DNA from 2 places in the Shewanella mangrovisoli genome. Region 2 is predicted to be linked to the other one. Evidence: predicted binding sites of a transcription regulator. Region 2 holds the regulator's gene; the other holds the start of a gene.
The links. The regulator LexA, encoded in region 2, represses DNA repair genes until DNA is damaged. The targets are predictions, from matches to a motif close to TACTGTATNNNNATACAGTA.
Positions count from the first base shown of each region.

Region 1 (6,597 bases), 1.6 Mb from region 2:
CAGCGCCGTCAAGTTACTGGTAAAGGTCATGGCTCTGGCAAGCGCGCAGCTATGCAACAGCGGTAATTTGTATAAAGCGCCTGAACTCACAGTCCAAAAGGCGCCAATACCTGGGCCCGCAAAACCATCATAAGCACCCAGCAAGAGCCCTTGTAGACTTTGTTTGAGTTTAGATTGAGCTTTTGTTGGTGCCTGGCAATCGGTATCCGAGATGGCATTTGGGCTCAGCAAGCTGTATATCGCGATGCCAATAATGAGCAGTGGTAAAGCTTTTTCAAGCCACTGGGCATTTAACAAGTACACCAACACACTGCCAAGTACCGCACCAATAAAGGTGGCGATAAACGCCATATACCAAAAACTGGGTTTGAGCAGATGCTGGCGATAATAGGTCCAAGCTGCCATGGATGAGCCAAAACTGGCGGCAAATTTATTGGTACCTAAGGCGGTGTGGGGCGGGATCCCGAGGGTGAGCAGGGCAGGAATGGAGAGCAGACCTCCACCACCGACCACGGCATCGATAAAACCTGCAATTAAGCCAATGACAGCCAACAGGGCCCAATTACTGGGCTCGAGTAACAACTCCAAATCTTAATCCTACTCAATGACTCGTCTAAAGGGGGGCAGAGCGTCTAGCAAGGATTTGCCGTAACGTTTGGTCACTAATCGTCTATCTAGGATAGTGACTCGGCCGTAATCCTGCTCTTTACGCAGTAATCTACCACAACTTTGGATTAGCTTTCGCGATGCATCTGGAATGGTGAGTTGCAGAAACGGATTTCCACCCTTTATTTTCACATACTCGGCATGGGCTTGCTCGACGGGTGAGGTTGGCACGGCAAAGGGCAGTTTAGTGACGATGAGATTGGTGAGGTAATCTCCGGGTAAGTCTAAGCCTTCAGAAAAACTGCCGGTGCCGAACAAGATACTCGGTTCACCTTTGTCACATTTGGCTTTGTGGTTTTCAAGTAATTGCTGACGCGGAGCATTACCTTGAATAAGAATTTCCTGCGTGAGTTTGCCCTCGAGCAATTCGGCGACTTTCTCCATTTGCCAGTAAGATGCAAACAACACTAAGGTGGCCATTTCGCCTTCAATCAGCTCTAGAATCTGTTCGGCAAGCTCAGCTGTATAGGCATCATCCGTCGGCTCGGTTTTCATCTTAGGTAAGTAGAGCGTGGCATTATTCGGATAATCGAAGGGGGATTGCAGGGCGAGATAACGACTGCCGTCCTTTACCGATAATCCCACTTGATGGGCGAAATGGTCGAAGTTATTCAGCGCCCGAAGCGTTGCACTACATAGCACGACGCCAGCCGCCTTTTGCCACAGCATAGACTCGAGCATAAACCCGACTTCAATCGGTGAGGCGCTAAACAGATAATCGACCTGTTTGCCTGTGAGCAATTCAATCCAGCGGGCGAGGGGCGCGCCTTTCGTGGAATCTTCCTTTGCCATCATTTTCCAGAGCTTTTGTAGATTTTCGAGTCGCTGCAGCATAAAACCCATTTCGGCCTGTAACGCTTCCGCTTGATGCTTAGGAATATCGCCATCTTTTATCGCCTCGGCCAGCAATAATTGCATCTTGTTAAATTGCTTAAGGGCAAGATTAGAGGTGGCCGCGAGATTCTCGGCGGGAATTTTTAGTGCATCGGGCAATTTACCGTGTTCGAACCGATAGCGGCTCTCGGGATTGGCAAACTGTTTGGTTTGAGTGTCACAAAAGTGGGCGACTTGATTGAGCTGAGCGATTAAGTCACCGATATGATCCTGCATCGCCTGCGCAGGGGCGATAATATTGTTGCTCTTTATCTGATTTTGTAATTTTGCGCTGGTCTTCCCGACTTTTTCGAGCCAGTCGGCGGCTCCCCTAAGCGTTGCCTGTGCGCTAGAAAAGTCCCGCGCGACGATAGGTAAGTGGTGGGCTTCGTCAATGACGTAAAATACGTCTTCGGGATCGGGTAAAATGACCCCGCCACCGAGCTCTAAGTCGGCGAACAGCAAACTGTGGTTGGCGATCAGTACATCCCAGGTATCCACATCCTCGCGGGCCTTGTGAAACGGGCAATTACGATGACTGGCGAGTTGCCGATGACAACTGTGTTTATCGCAGGCGATTTGCTGCCAGAGATGGTCCGGTATCGGTGTCGATAGCGTATCGATTTCACCATTCCAGCGGCCTTCATTATAGTCGCTGAGTAGCTCCTGCAGCATAGCAATTTGGCTGTTATCCGGCTTTGTTTGCCACATGGCCATTTGGGTACTGTTATCATCGCCGATCAGCATGGCAAGTTTAGATAAACAGACATAACGCTGGCGCCCTTTGACCAGACCGAAGCGAAAGTTTAGCCCTGATTGTTCGAGAAAAAACGGTAAGTCTTTGTGCAGTAACTGCTCTTGCAGCGCAACGGTTGCCGTAGCGATACAGACCTTTTTCTTACTCGCGAGCGCAAGCGGGATCGTGCCCAAGATATAAGACAATGATTTACCAATCCCCGTACCCGCTTCGACCACTATGATGCGTCTATCTTTGTCATAGTCGCCAGCCAGGGTCTTAGAGATTTCTGCCACCATAAAATTCTGCTCGCGGCGTGGCCTAAAATTAGGCAAAGCGGCGGCAATATCTTTATAGATAGCGCGGATCTGGTTTTTTACGTTGTCAGGTAACATGCGGCACTACTTTATCGAATTAATGCTGTACATAATAACAGTGATTGCATAGCCTAAGAAACTTTTCTGCCATTTTATGGCAATTTTATTCTGTGTCCCGAGAATCAATAAACAGCGAGAGCCTTAGAGTGAAACCGCAGTTGAATCCCCCCGAGTGTCTAACGCCTGACACGGCTGCGCCTGTGAGTGTACAGGGACGCGTCCTCACGCGCCATGCTATTACGCGCGGTGCAACGCTTGTGTTGCAGTATTATCTCGCCACCGTTTCAGGCCCTGTGCTGGTGGAGTTACCTGACTCTGAGTACATTTGTTTTTGTCATCAAAGCGATATGGCTGCATTGCAGTTACAGACGCCGGGGCTGGCGCTGCGCTTTGTACCGATTACGCTTAAAAGCTTTAAAAGACAATCCGTGGCGGCAATTTATGCTCCATCGAGTAGTGTGTTTCGTCACTTGCAGCGGATAGCGACGGATGCGGGGATCCCCTTATTTGAGGCGGATATCCGTCCCGAGCAGCGTTTTTTAATCGAGCGTTTTGTGGCGCTCGATGTGGCATTTTTAGGGCATTTTGTCGGCAAAGTAGGCATAGATGGACAGTTGCCTGTTTTTAGGGCCATACGCGCCAAAGCGGTTGCGCCGCAGTCAGCAATTAAACTGCGCTCTATCTCCCTCGATTTTGAATGCAGTTTTGACGGTTTACTCTATTCCGTGGCCCTTTATGGACGCGATGCACAATCTCAGCCCTATGAAAAAGTCATTATGGTGGGCGAGGCGCAGCCAGATGCTGCAATCTATATCGAATGGGTGAACGATGAGGCAGCGCTTATCCATCGTCTCATCGCCTGGTTTACGGAGTTTGATCCCGATGTGATTATTGGTTGGTCGGTGGTGACCTTTGACTTAGCCCTGCTATATCGGCGTGCGTTACTGCACCGGATCCCGCTGCGTATTGGTCGAGGTGGCGCGCTCCTTGAGTGGAAGGTTGAGAATAAATTTCGGCCAGAAACCTTAAGTTTGCCAGGGCGAGTGGTGCTCGATGGTATCGATTGGTTAAAGGCGGCCTTTTATCAATTTGAGCGTTTCTCCTTGGAGTTTGTCGCCCAAGCGTTACTGGGTGAAGGTAAAGCGATTCATGATGTGGAAAATCGAGCTCAAGAGATTGATGTGCTATTTGCCGAAAACAAACAAGGGCTTGCCCACTATAATCTGACCGATAGTCGCTTAGTGTGGGATATCTTTGAACATACGCAATTGTGGGATTTTGCCCTCGCTCGCGCCGAGTTAACGGGGTTAGAACTGGGGCGCGTAGGCGCCTCGGTCGCCGCATTTAACCACTTGTATCTACCGCATTTACATAGGGCAGGTTTCGTCGCGCCCGCTGAGCCTGCCAGTCAAGGGATTGAAAGCCCTGGCGGTTATGTTATGGATTCTGTCCCTGGTTTTTATCAGCATATTTTAGTGTTTGACTTTAAAAGCCTTTATCCATCGATTATCCGAACTTTTTTGATTGATCCTAAGGGGTTGATTGAAGGTTTAGATAATGAGGACGGATCTGCATTAGATGAGCCTGAAACTGTTCCGGGTTTTTTGGGCGCGCGTTTTAATCGGCATCAACCTATTCTGCCCAAACTCATCCAAAATCTCTCAGAGCAACGTGAGAAAGCTAAGCGGGAGGCGAATGCGCCTTTATCGCAAGCGATTAAAATCATTATGAATTCGCTCTATGGGGTTTTAGGCTCCCAAGGCTGTGTGTTCCACGATGCGAAACTGGCAAGCTCCATCACCATGCGCGGTCATCAAATTATGAAACAAACCCGCGTGTGGATTGAGGAGATGGGCTACCAAGTCATTTATGGGGATACCGACTCCACCTTCGTCTATTTAGGCCCAGAACCCGATCTCAGTGATATTAATGCCTTAGGTAAGCAGATTGCCGCGCGAATGAATCAGCAATGGCAAAGTAAAATTGCGCAGGAGTTTCAGCTAGAAAGTTTTCTCGAGCTGCAATTTGAGCGCCACTACGAACAGTTTTTTATGCCGACCCTGCGGGGCTCGGAGGAGGGGAGTAAAAAGCGCTATGTTGGAGCTTGGCGTAACCATAGCGGAGCGTTAGAAATCACTTTTAAGGGAATGGAGCAGGTTCGTAGCGATTGGAGCCCCTTAGCCCGCAAGGTGCAGGCTGAACTCTATGAGCGCATGTTTAACCAACGGGATATTAGTGGTTATTTGGCTGATGTTATCGGCGAACTTCAAGCGGGCAAGCGCGATGATGAGTTAGTGTTTAGTAAACGTATGCGCCGAAATTTAGACGAATACACGGCTAAGTCTTCTCCCCATGTGAAAGTCGCGCGCCAGCTTTGTGAGTTAACAGGAAAGGCATCCTTTGGCAAGCGAGGGGCACAGATTGATTATGTAATTACTGTAAACGGTCCTGAACCCGTTTCGCATAGATCGTCTACAATTGATTATCAGTACTACATTGATAAGCAAATTGGCCCTATTGCAGAGCCTGTTTTTTCAATAATGAAACTAAATTACACCAGCATTACGTCGAATCAGTTGTTGTTAATTTAGTGTTTCCATTGTGTGTTTTGTGTTTTGTTTGCTGGTCTTTGTAGTGTTTTAACCTGTTTTATAGAGGTTAAACACGCTGTTTTTGTGATGTTTCTCTACATAATCTTTAGGTTTCGCTTGGAGAGTGTAATGAAAATTTGCTACTCTCACCGGGAAATTGTAAGGAAATATAACAACGGAATGACGTTGATAAAACATAAACGAAAAGGTTAAGCACCAAATGAACAAAACGTTAGTAGCAACTGCGCTAGCAGCACTCTTTCTCGCCCCAACAGTATCTGCAATCGAAATCTACAAAGATGATAAAAATGCGGTAGAAATCGGTGGCTTTATCGATGCGCGTGTAATCAACACTCAAGGTGAAACTGAGGTTGTTAATGGTGCTTCACGAATTAATTTTGGTTTCAGCCGTGAGTTAACCCACGGTTGGAACGCCTTTGCTAAATTGGAATGGGGTGTGAACCCTGTTGGCAGCAGCGATATTGTCTATAACAACCGCTTCGAATCTGTACAAGATGAGTTTTTCTACAACCGCTTAGGTTATGCGGGCATTAGCCACGATGAGTACGGCACTATCACTATTGGCAAGCAATGGGGTGCTTGGTATGACGTGGTTTACAACACCAACTACGGTTTTGTATGGGATGGTAACGCGGCAGGTGTTTACACTTTTAACAAAGACGACGGTGCGGTAAACGGCGTCGGTCGTGGTGACAAAGTTGTTCAATACCGTAACAGCATTGGTGACGTGAGTTTTGCGGTTCAGGCGCAATTGAAAAACAGCAGCTTCTATACCTGTGATATCGAAAACATCACAGAAGAAGCCTGTGAAGTGGAATGGAACGCTGGTAAGAAAGAAGCGCAACAAGTCACCTATGATTACACCTATGGCGGCTCTGTAACTTATAAAGCGACAGATAAGCTTAGCTTGATGGCGGGTATTAACCGCGGTGAATTTGATATTGCTTATGGCAATGGCGATCAAAAAACCGCTGTTGATCTGATCTACGGCGTGGGCGCAACTTGGGGCGACTTCGATAAAGATGGCTTATATGTAGCTGCCAACGTTCACAAAGAAGAAAACCATGATACCGATAACATTGGCCGCTTGATCAAAGATGCCTATGGTGTTGAAACTTTAGTTTCTTACAAGTTTGATAACGGTTTACGTCCATTTGTGTCTTACAACATTCTGGATGCTGGTAAAGATTATGTTATTCAACCCAACTTTAACGCCGATCCTAATGATGTGTTCAAACGTCAGTTTGTAGTTGTAGGTTTACACTTTGTTTGGGATCCAAACACGGTTCTGTATGTTGAAGCACGTAAAGACTACAGCGACTTTACCAGCTCA
Region 1 is NZ_CP080412.1:3,004,165-3,010,761, reverse strand. It holds gene K0H60_RS13295 (sulfite exporter TauE/SafE family protein) at 1-588, opposite strand, end outside; gene dinG (ATP-dependent DNA helicase DinG) at 598-2,670, opposite strand; gene K0H60_RS13285 (DNA polymerase II) at 2,811-5,243, shown strand; gene K0H60_RS13280 (porin) at 5,464-6,597, shown strand, end outside.
Region 1: a site for LexA is predicted at 2,694-2,713, ahead of dinG (ATP-dependent DNA helicase DinG). Genes of this name have one in related genera too.

Region 2 (6,597 bases):
GTGCGGTGGCACCATGCCTTGGTAATACAGTATGTAAGATAACAGCAGGTAATCCATATGGCTGCGATGGCAAGGTACATACACAATCTCGTGACCATCATGGTGCAGCTGGCGGATTTGCTCGGCACCTTTGATATTGATACCGCTGTAGAGCTTGTTCCATAACCAAGTTAAGAAACGCTCGGCAATACGCACTAGGCTGTCTGAATAATTCGCTGCAATTTCATCAAGATATTCAATTGCTGTTTCACGAGCTTGGGTTTCGGAAATCTTCTTACTCGCCGCTTCTTCTTGAATCGCCTTGCGTAAGGATTCGGATTTCAACAGGGAGTGGAACATCGCCTGACGATTAGGCAGCACAGGTCCTGTCATCACCTTGCGTTGGCGGCGGAAATGCACTCTCGCCACCCGCGCAAGCTTATGGGCAATCCCCATATCGGTGCCGTGCTCGTCGGCCATGTAACGCAGCGATACCGCATTAGAAAACTGAACAAAGTTGTGACGACCTAAAAATAGAATCATCAGGCACTTACGCAACCAAGTTGGATTCTCGCGTTCAAGCACAGCCGCCTTCATGGTGTCGTCTTCTTTACCCGGAGTACGGCCCCAATACAGGCTCACAGGCACCAGCTGAATATCTAACTCAGGCTTTTCTTTATGTACGGCCAACAAACGCATAAAACATTCGAGGAATGGCTCATTGCTGGCACGGTCGCCAAACAAAGGCTTACGCCCTTCAAGGCAAACTACGCGGGGCGCGACAACGCCATTTACCACGAGCGGCTCGTAGGGGCTTGGCAAACCCAGCTTAGTAGTGATCTCGCTTAACGCAGCAATATCACTCAGGGATTCTGTTTTCATTACATAAGCAAGCGGTCTGGAGGCGTCCAGATTCAGATCGGCAAAGGGATCCTGCGGCACAACAATAGTGTGCACTAAGTGTTTTTGGATCCAGCGTAATGATTTCAACCAAAGAGAGTCTTGTTTAGGCATTATTCTTATGCAATGTAAGTACGTTCATTAGCCCCATAGAATACCAGATTCTAGGGAACATTCGCTAATACTCTCCAATCGCGTTAAAAAGTGGTTAATACTTGCACTACGAATAATACTGTATATACTAACAGTAACTGTATAGAAAAACAGGAAAGAACATGAGACCGTTGACGCCACGCCAAGCCGAAATTTTAGAGCTGATTAAACGTAATATTGCCGAGACTGGCATGCCACCCACCCGGGCCGAAATCGCCACCCGTTTGGGTTTTAAAAGTGCAAATGCCGCCGAGGAACACCTTAAGGCATTGGCGAAAAAAGGCTGCATCGAGATCATGCCTGGCACTTCCCGCGGGATCCGTCTCCCAGTTGAGGAAGAAGATAACAGCGAATCAGGCTTGCCACTGATTGGCCAAGTGGCTGCGGGCGAACCTATCCTCGCCCAAGAGCATGTCGAGCAGTATTACCAAGTCGACCCTAGCATGTTCCACCCTGCTGCCGATTTCTTATTACGCGTCAGAGGCGACAGTATGAAGAACATCGGCATCCTCGAGGGGGATCTGCTCGCCGTTCATAAAGTACAGCAAGCGCGCAATGGCCAAGTAGTTGTTGCTCGCGTCGACGATGATGTAACAGTTAAACGCTTTGAAAAGAAAGGGAATCTAGTTTATCTACATGCAGAGAATGAAGATTACTCCCCAATTAAAGTCGATTTAAGTTTCCAAAGTCTAACAATAGAAGGGCTCGCCGTAGGGGTGATCCGCAATGGAGATTGGCTATGAACAAACTACTAGGTAATGCCCCGCGTCACCCCGGTTTATGGCTCGATGCGGTGCGCGAAACCGATACTGACTGGCAGCATACGCCTATCATCACTATGCCTACCGAGAGCCAAGGTCGCCAAGAGCTAATGCAACTTAGCAAGCAGTTAGCACAACTGAGCCAACAAGGCCGCTGGGTCGTGCTCATCAACCCACCTAGTATTGGCTACAAGCAGTTACTGGCTAGCGCTGGCGTGCGTATGGACCGAGTTCTCTTAGTCCATGCGAAAGATGAAGTCGAAACCCTGTGGGCAATGGAAAAAGCCTTAACCAGTGGCACTTCCAGCGCAGTAATTACTTGGATCCACTCACTCGATGCCCGCGACAATCGTCGTTTGCAAATTGTGGCCAAGAGTGCCCGCGCCATGGGAATCGTGCTCGAAGGTGTTGTAAATCACTCGACTACGGACGCGACACTCAAGCAACCCGCTCACTTTGCCCAAGGTAGTTTTTTTAGCTCTGTTCATTAAAATTTTTTGCACCGCGTATTTAGCCTTGAAAGCCGCCTCACCTGTGAATGTGGGGCTTTTTTTTGGCAATTTTTCAGACAATTAGAAAAAGAAGTGATCTTGATCAATTTTTAAACAGCAAGTATGTTTGATTCAGACGAGCATAATATATCGCCCGTTTAGGCAAAAAATATCGACGATTTATCGAATATCTCTTGCCCACAAAAATCGAGAATAATGGGTTTTATTCAGCAGTATGTGCCAGTGTGGCTAATACCAGCAGTAACAATACTTAATCAAAAGTAAGCCGCCAACGCACGTTGAAGTCAGAGAAGCTTTTTTGGGAACTGAAGAGTTTGCATAGAGTTGAGACTTACTGTGTTGCTCTTCTTTGTAGTTGCTATTCGCAATTGGCAGAGGAGAAGTCTTGTGAAGCAATGGTTGTATTGTTTACTCGTGGTGCTATTCGCCCCACCGTTGGCCGCAGCGGACATGCGGTTCAACATGACCCCTGGCGTAACAGAAATCAGTGGCAAGGTATATCACCTTCACATGACGATTCTGTATATCTGCTGCGCAATAGGCCTAGTGGTTTTTGGCGTGATGATTTATGCCATGATCAACCACAGAAAATCCAAGGGCGCAGTCGCGTCTCACTTCCATGAGAGTACAAAAGTCGAAATCGCGTGGACGATCATTCCTTTTGTCATTCTGATCTTAATGGCAATTCCCGCCACGAAAACTCTGATTGCCATGGAAGATCCCAGCAATGCCGATCTCACGGTAAAAGTCACGGGCTCTCAATGGAAATGGCATTATAGTTACTTCGATCAAGACATTGATTTTTACAGTATTCTCGCAACCCCAAGACCTCAAATCGAAGGTAGTGAAGCCAAGGGTGAGCACTACTTACTCGAGGTCGACAAACCCCTAGTATTACCCATCAATCGCAAAATCCGTTTCTTGATGACCTCAGAGGATGTCATCCACTCATGGTGGATGCCCGCCTTTGCCGTTAAAAAAGACGCTAACCCAGGTTTTATCAACGAGGCGTGGACCCGTATCGACAAACCCGGTATTTACCGTGGCCAATGTGCCGAGCTTTGCGGTAAAGACCATGGTTTTATGCCGATAGTGGTGCAGGCATTACCCGAAGCAGAGTTCGATGCTTGGGTTGAAGAGCAAAAGCAAGCCGCCAATGCCGCAGCCCAAGCCGCACAAGCCGCGTTATCGCAAACACTGACGAAAGAAGAGCTAATGACTCAGGGTGAGCAAGTTTACCTTGGTCACTGCGCCGCCTGCCACCAACCCAACGGTGAAGGTTTACAGGGGGTATTCCCACACCTCAAAGGCAGCCCCATTGCGACAGGACCACTGAGCGGCCATCTTGAAATCGTGCTCAATGGTAAAGCGGGTACGGCCATGCAAGCCTTTGGCAAACAATTAACGACCCAAGAAATTGCCGCCGTGATTACCTATGAGCGTAATGCATGGGGCAATAACACGGGTGATGCGGTACAAGCCAAAGACGTTGATGCCCATAAATCCGGTGGCACCAATAGCGAGCCAGTAGCAACGACTCCGCCCCCAGCAACCACCGATGCACCCAAAACGGCGACAGAACCTACCGCCAGCGTCGATCCCGCGAGTCTCCCCACGCTTAGCCATGATGAACTGATGGCCGAAGGGGAAAAGACCTATGCCACGATTTGCGCCGCCTGCCACCAGCTAACGGGTGCAGGTATGCCTCCCGCCTTCCCCGCCCTTGCTGGTAGCGCTATCGCAACGGGTCCGATCGCCAATCACATCGACATAGTGATGCACGGTAAACCGGGCACGGCGATGCAGGCATTTGGCACACAACTTACGCCACAACAGCTTGCCGCCATCATTACCTATGAGCGCAATGCATGGGGCAACAATACCGGCGATACAGTGCAACCCGCTGATATTGCTCGCCATGGACAGTAGGGGATTAAGATGAGCACACTGACTCAAGACCAAATTGCCGCCCATGATGAACACCATCACGGTGCACCTAAAGGCATCATGCGCTGGTTACTCACCACCAACCACAAGGACATTGGCACCCTATACCTGTGGTTTAGTTTCATAATGTTTTTAACCGGTGGTGCTATGGCCATGGTGATCCGCGCCGAACTCTTTCAGCCCGGATTACAACTCGTTGAACCTAACTTCTTCAACCAAATGACCACAGTGCATGGGTTAATCATGGTATTCGGCGCCGTGATGCCAGCCTTTACAGGGCTGGCTAACTGGCTGATCCCGATGATGATTGGTGCGCCTGATATGGCGCTTCCACGGATGAACAACTGGAGTTTTTGGATCCTACCCTTTGCCTTTACTATTTTACTGAGCTCACTGTTTATGGAAGGCGGCGGCCCTAATTTCGGTTGGACCTTCTACGCACCACTCTCGACCACTTATAGCCCTGACAGCACAGCATTATTTGTATTCTCTATTCATATCATGGGGATAAGTTCGATCATGGGCGCCATCAACGTGATCGTCACCATAGTCAACCTACGCCCCCCCGGTATGACGTGGATGAAGTTACCGCTGTTTGTTTGGACTTGGCTGATTACCGCCTTCTTGCTGATCGCCGTTATGCCCGTACTCGCGGGCGCCGTCACTATGGTGTTAACCGATAAGTTTTTCGGTACTAGCTTCTTCGAGGCGGCAGGCGGCGGCGACCCTGTGATGTTCCAGCATATCTTCTGGTTCTTCGGTCACCCCGAGGTCTACATCATGATTTTGCCTTCCTTCGGCATTATCTCCGCCATAGTTCCAGCCTTTAGTCGCAAGAAATTGTTCGGCTATTCATCCATGGTGTATGCCACGGCGAGTATTGCGATTCTGTCCTTCCTCGTGTGGGCACACCATATGTTCACCACCGGTATGCCTGTGTTTGCCGAGTTGTTTTTTATGTACTGCACTATGCTGATTGCCGTGCCGACTGGGGTAAAAGTGTTTAACTGGGTAGCGACTATGTGGCGCGGCTCACTAAGTTTTGAAACCCCAATGTTGTTCGCGGTGGCCTTTATTATCCTGTTCACTATTGGCGGCTTCTCGGGTTTGATGCTCGCCATCACGCCGGCCGACTTCCAATACCACGATACTTACTTTGTAGTGGCTCACTTCCACTATGTGTTGGTCACGGGTGCGATTTTCTCCATCATGGCGGCGGCCTATTACTGGTTACCTAAATGGACCGGCCATATGTACAACGAAAAGCTCGGCCAATGGCATTTTTGGTGCTCGGTGATTTCGGTCAACGTGTTGTTTTTCCCGATGCATTTCTTAGGTCTTGCGGGTATGCCAAGGCGTATTCCCGATTATTCGATTCAATTTGCCGATGTAAACCAAATCGTATCGATTGGGGGTTTTGCCTTCGGTCTATCTCAGCTGATCTTCCTCGTGCTGGTGATTAAGTGCATTCGGGGCGGTGAAAAGGCGCCCGCCAAACCTTGGGAAGGCAGTGAAGGCTTAGAGTGGACCCTACCAAGTCCCGCGCCCTACCACTCTTTCACCACGCCACCCGAGGTGAAATAACATGCAAGGCCAACCCCATCAGCCCAACATCAAGTCAAACCGTAAGCTTATCAGCCTACTGGTGTTGGGCTGCCTTGCAATGTTTGGCTTTGGGTTCGCCTTAGTGCCGCTCTACGATGTCCTGTGCGAAAAACTGGGCATTAATGGCAAAACCTCCAATACTGCCAGCAGTTATCAGGCGATCACTGTGGATAAGAACCGCGTGGTAACTGTGGAGTTTATCTCGCAGGTGCAGACGGGGATGCCGTGGAAATTTGAGCCACAAACGAAGCGACTCGAAGTGCATCCAGGAGAACTCATTCACACGGCATTTCTGGCGCAAAACGTCTCGAATAGAGCGACTGTGGGCCAGGCGATTCCCTCTATTTCGCCCGGACAAGGTGCGGCTTATTTTAATAAAACCGAATGTTTTTGTTTTAACCAACAACACTTAGCCGCGGCGAGTCGCGCCGAGCTGCCGTTGATCTTCTTCGTGGATCCTCAATTACCCGAGTCTATCCACACTTTAACCCTCTCTTACACCCTCTACGACATTACCGACAAGCAGTTAGCGTCTGCCATAGAGCAAGGAGCTGCAAAATGACCACTAAACATGAGACTTACTACGTCCCCGCCCAGAGTGCTTGGCCGATTGTTGGTGCTATCGGCTTGTTTTTAATTGCCTTTGGTGCAGGACATTTTGTTCATCAACTCAAATCTGGCGCTTCGGGTGGCGGCTATATTCTACTTGCAGGCATAGCCGTCATCCTGTTTATGCTGGT
Region 2 is NZ_CP080412.1:4,577,613-4,584,209, forward strand. It holds gene plsB (glycerol-3-phosphate 1-O-acyltransferase PlsB) at 1-993, opposite strand, end outside; gene lexA (transcriptional repressor LexA) at 1,155-1,775, shown strand; gene K0H60_RS19925 (cell division inhibitor SulA) at 1,772-2,284, shown strand; gene coxB (cytochrome c oxidase subunit II) at 2,693-4,234, shown strand; gene ctaD (cytochrome c oxidase subunit I) at 4,244-5,836, shown strand; gene K0H60_RS19940 (cytochrome c oxidase assembly protein) at 5,838-6,419, shown strand; gene K0H60_RS19945 (cytochrome c oxidase subunit 3) at 6,416-6,597, shown strand, end outside.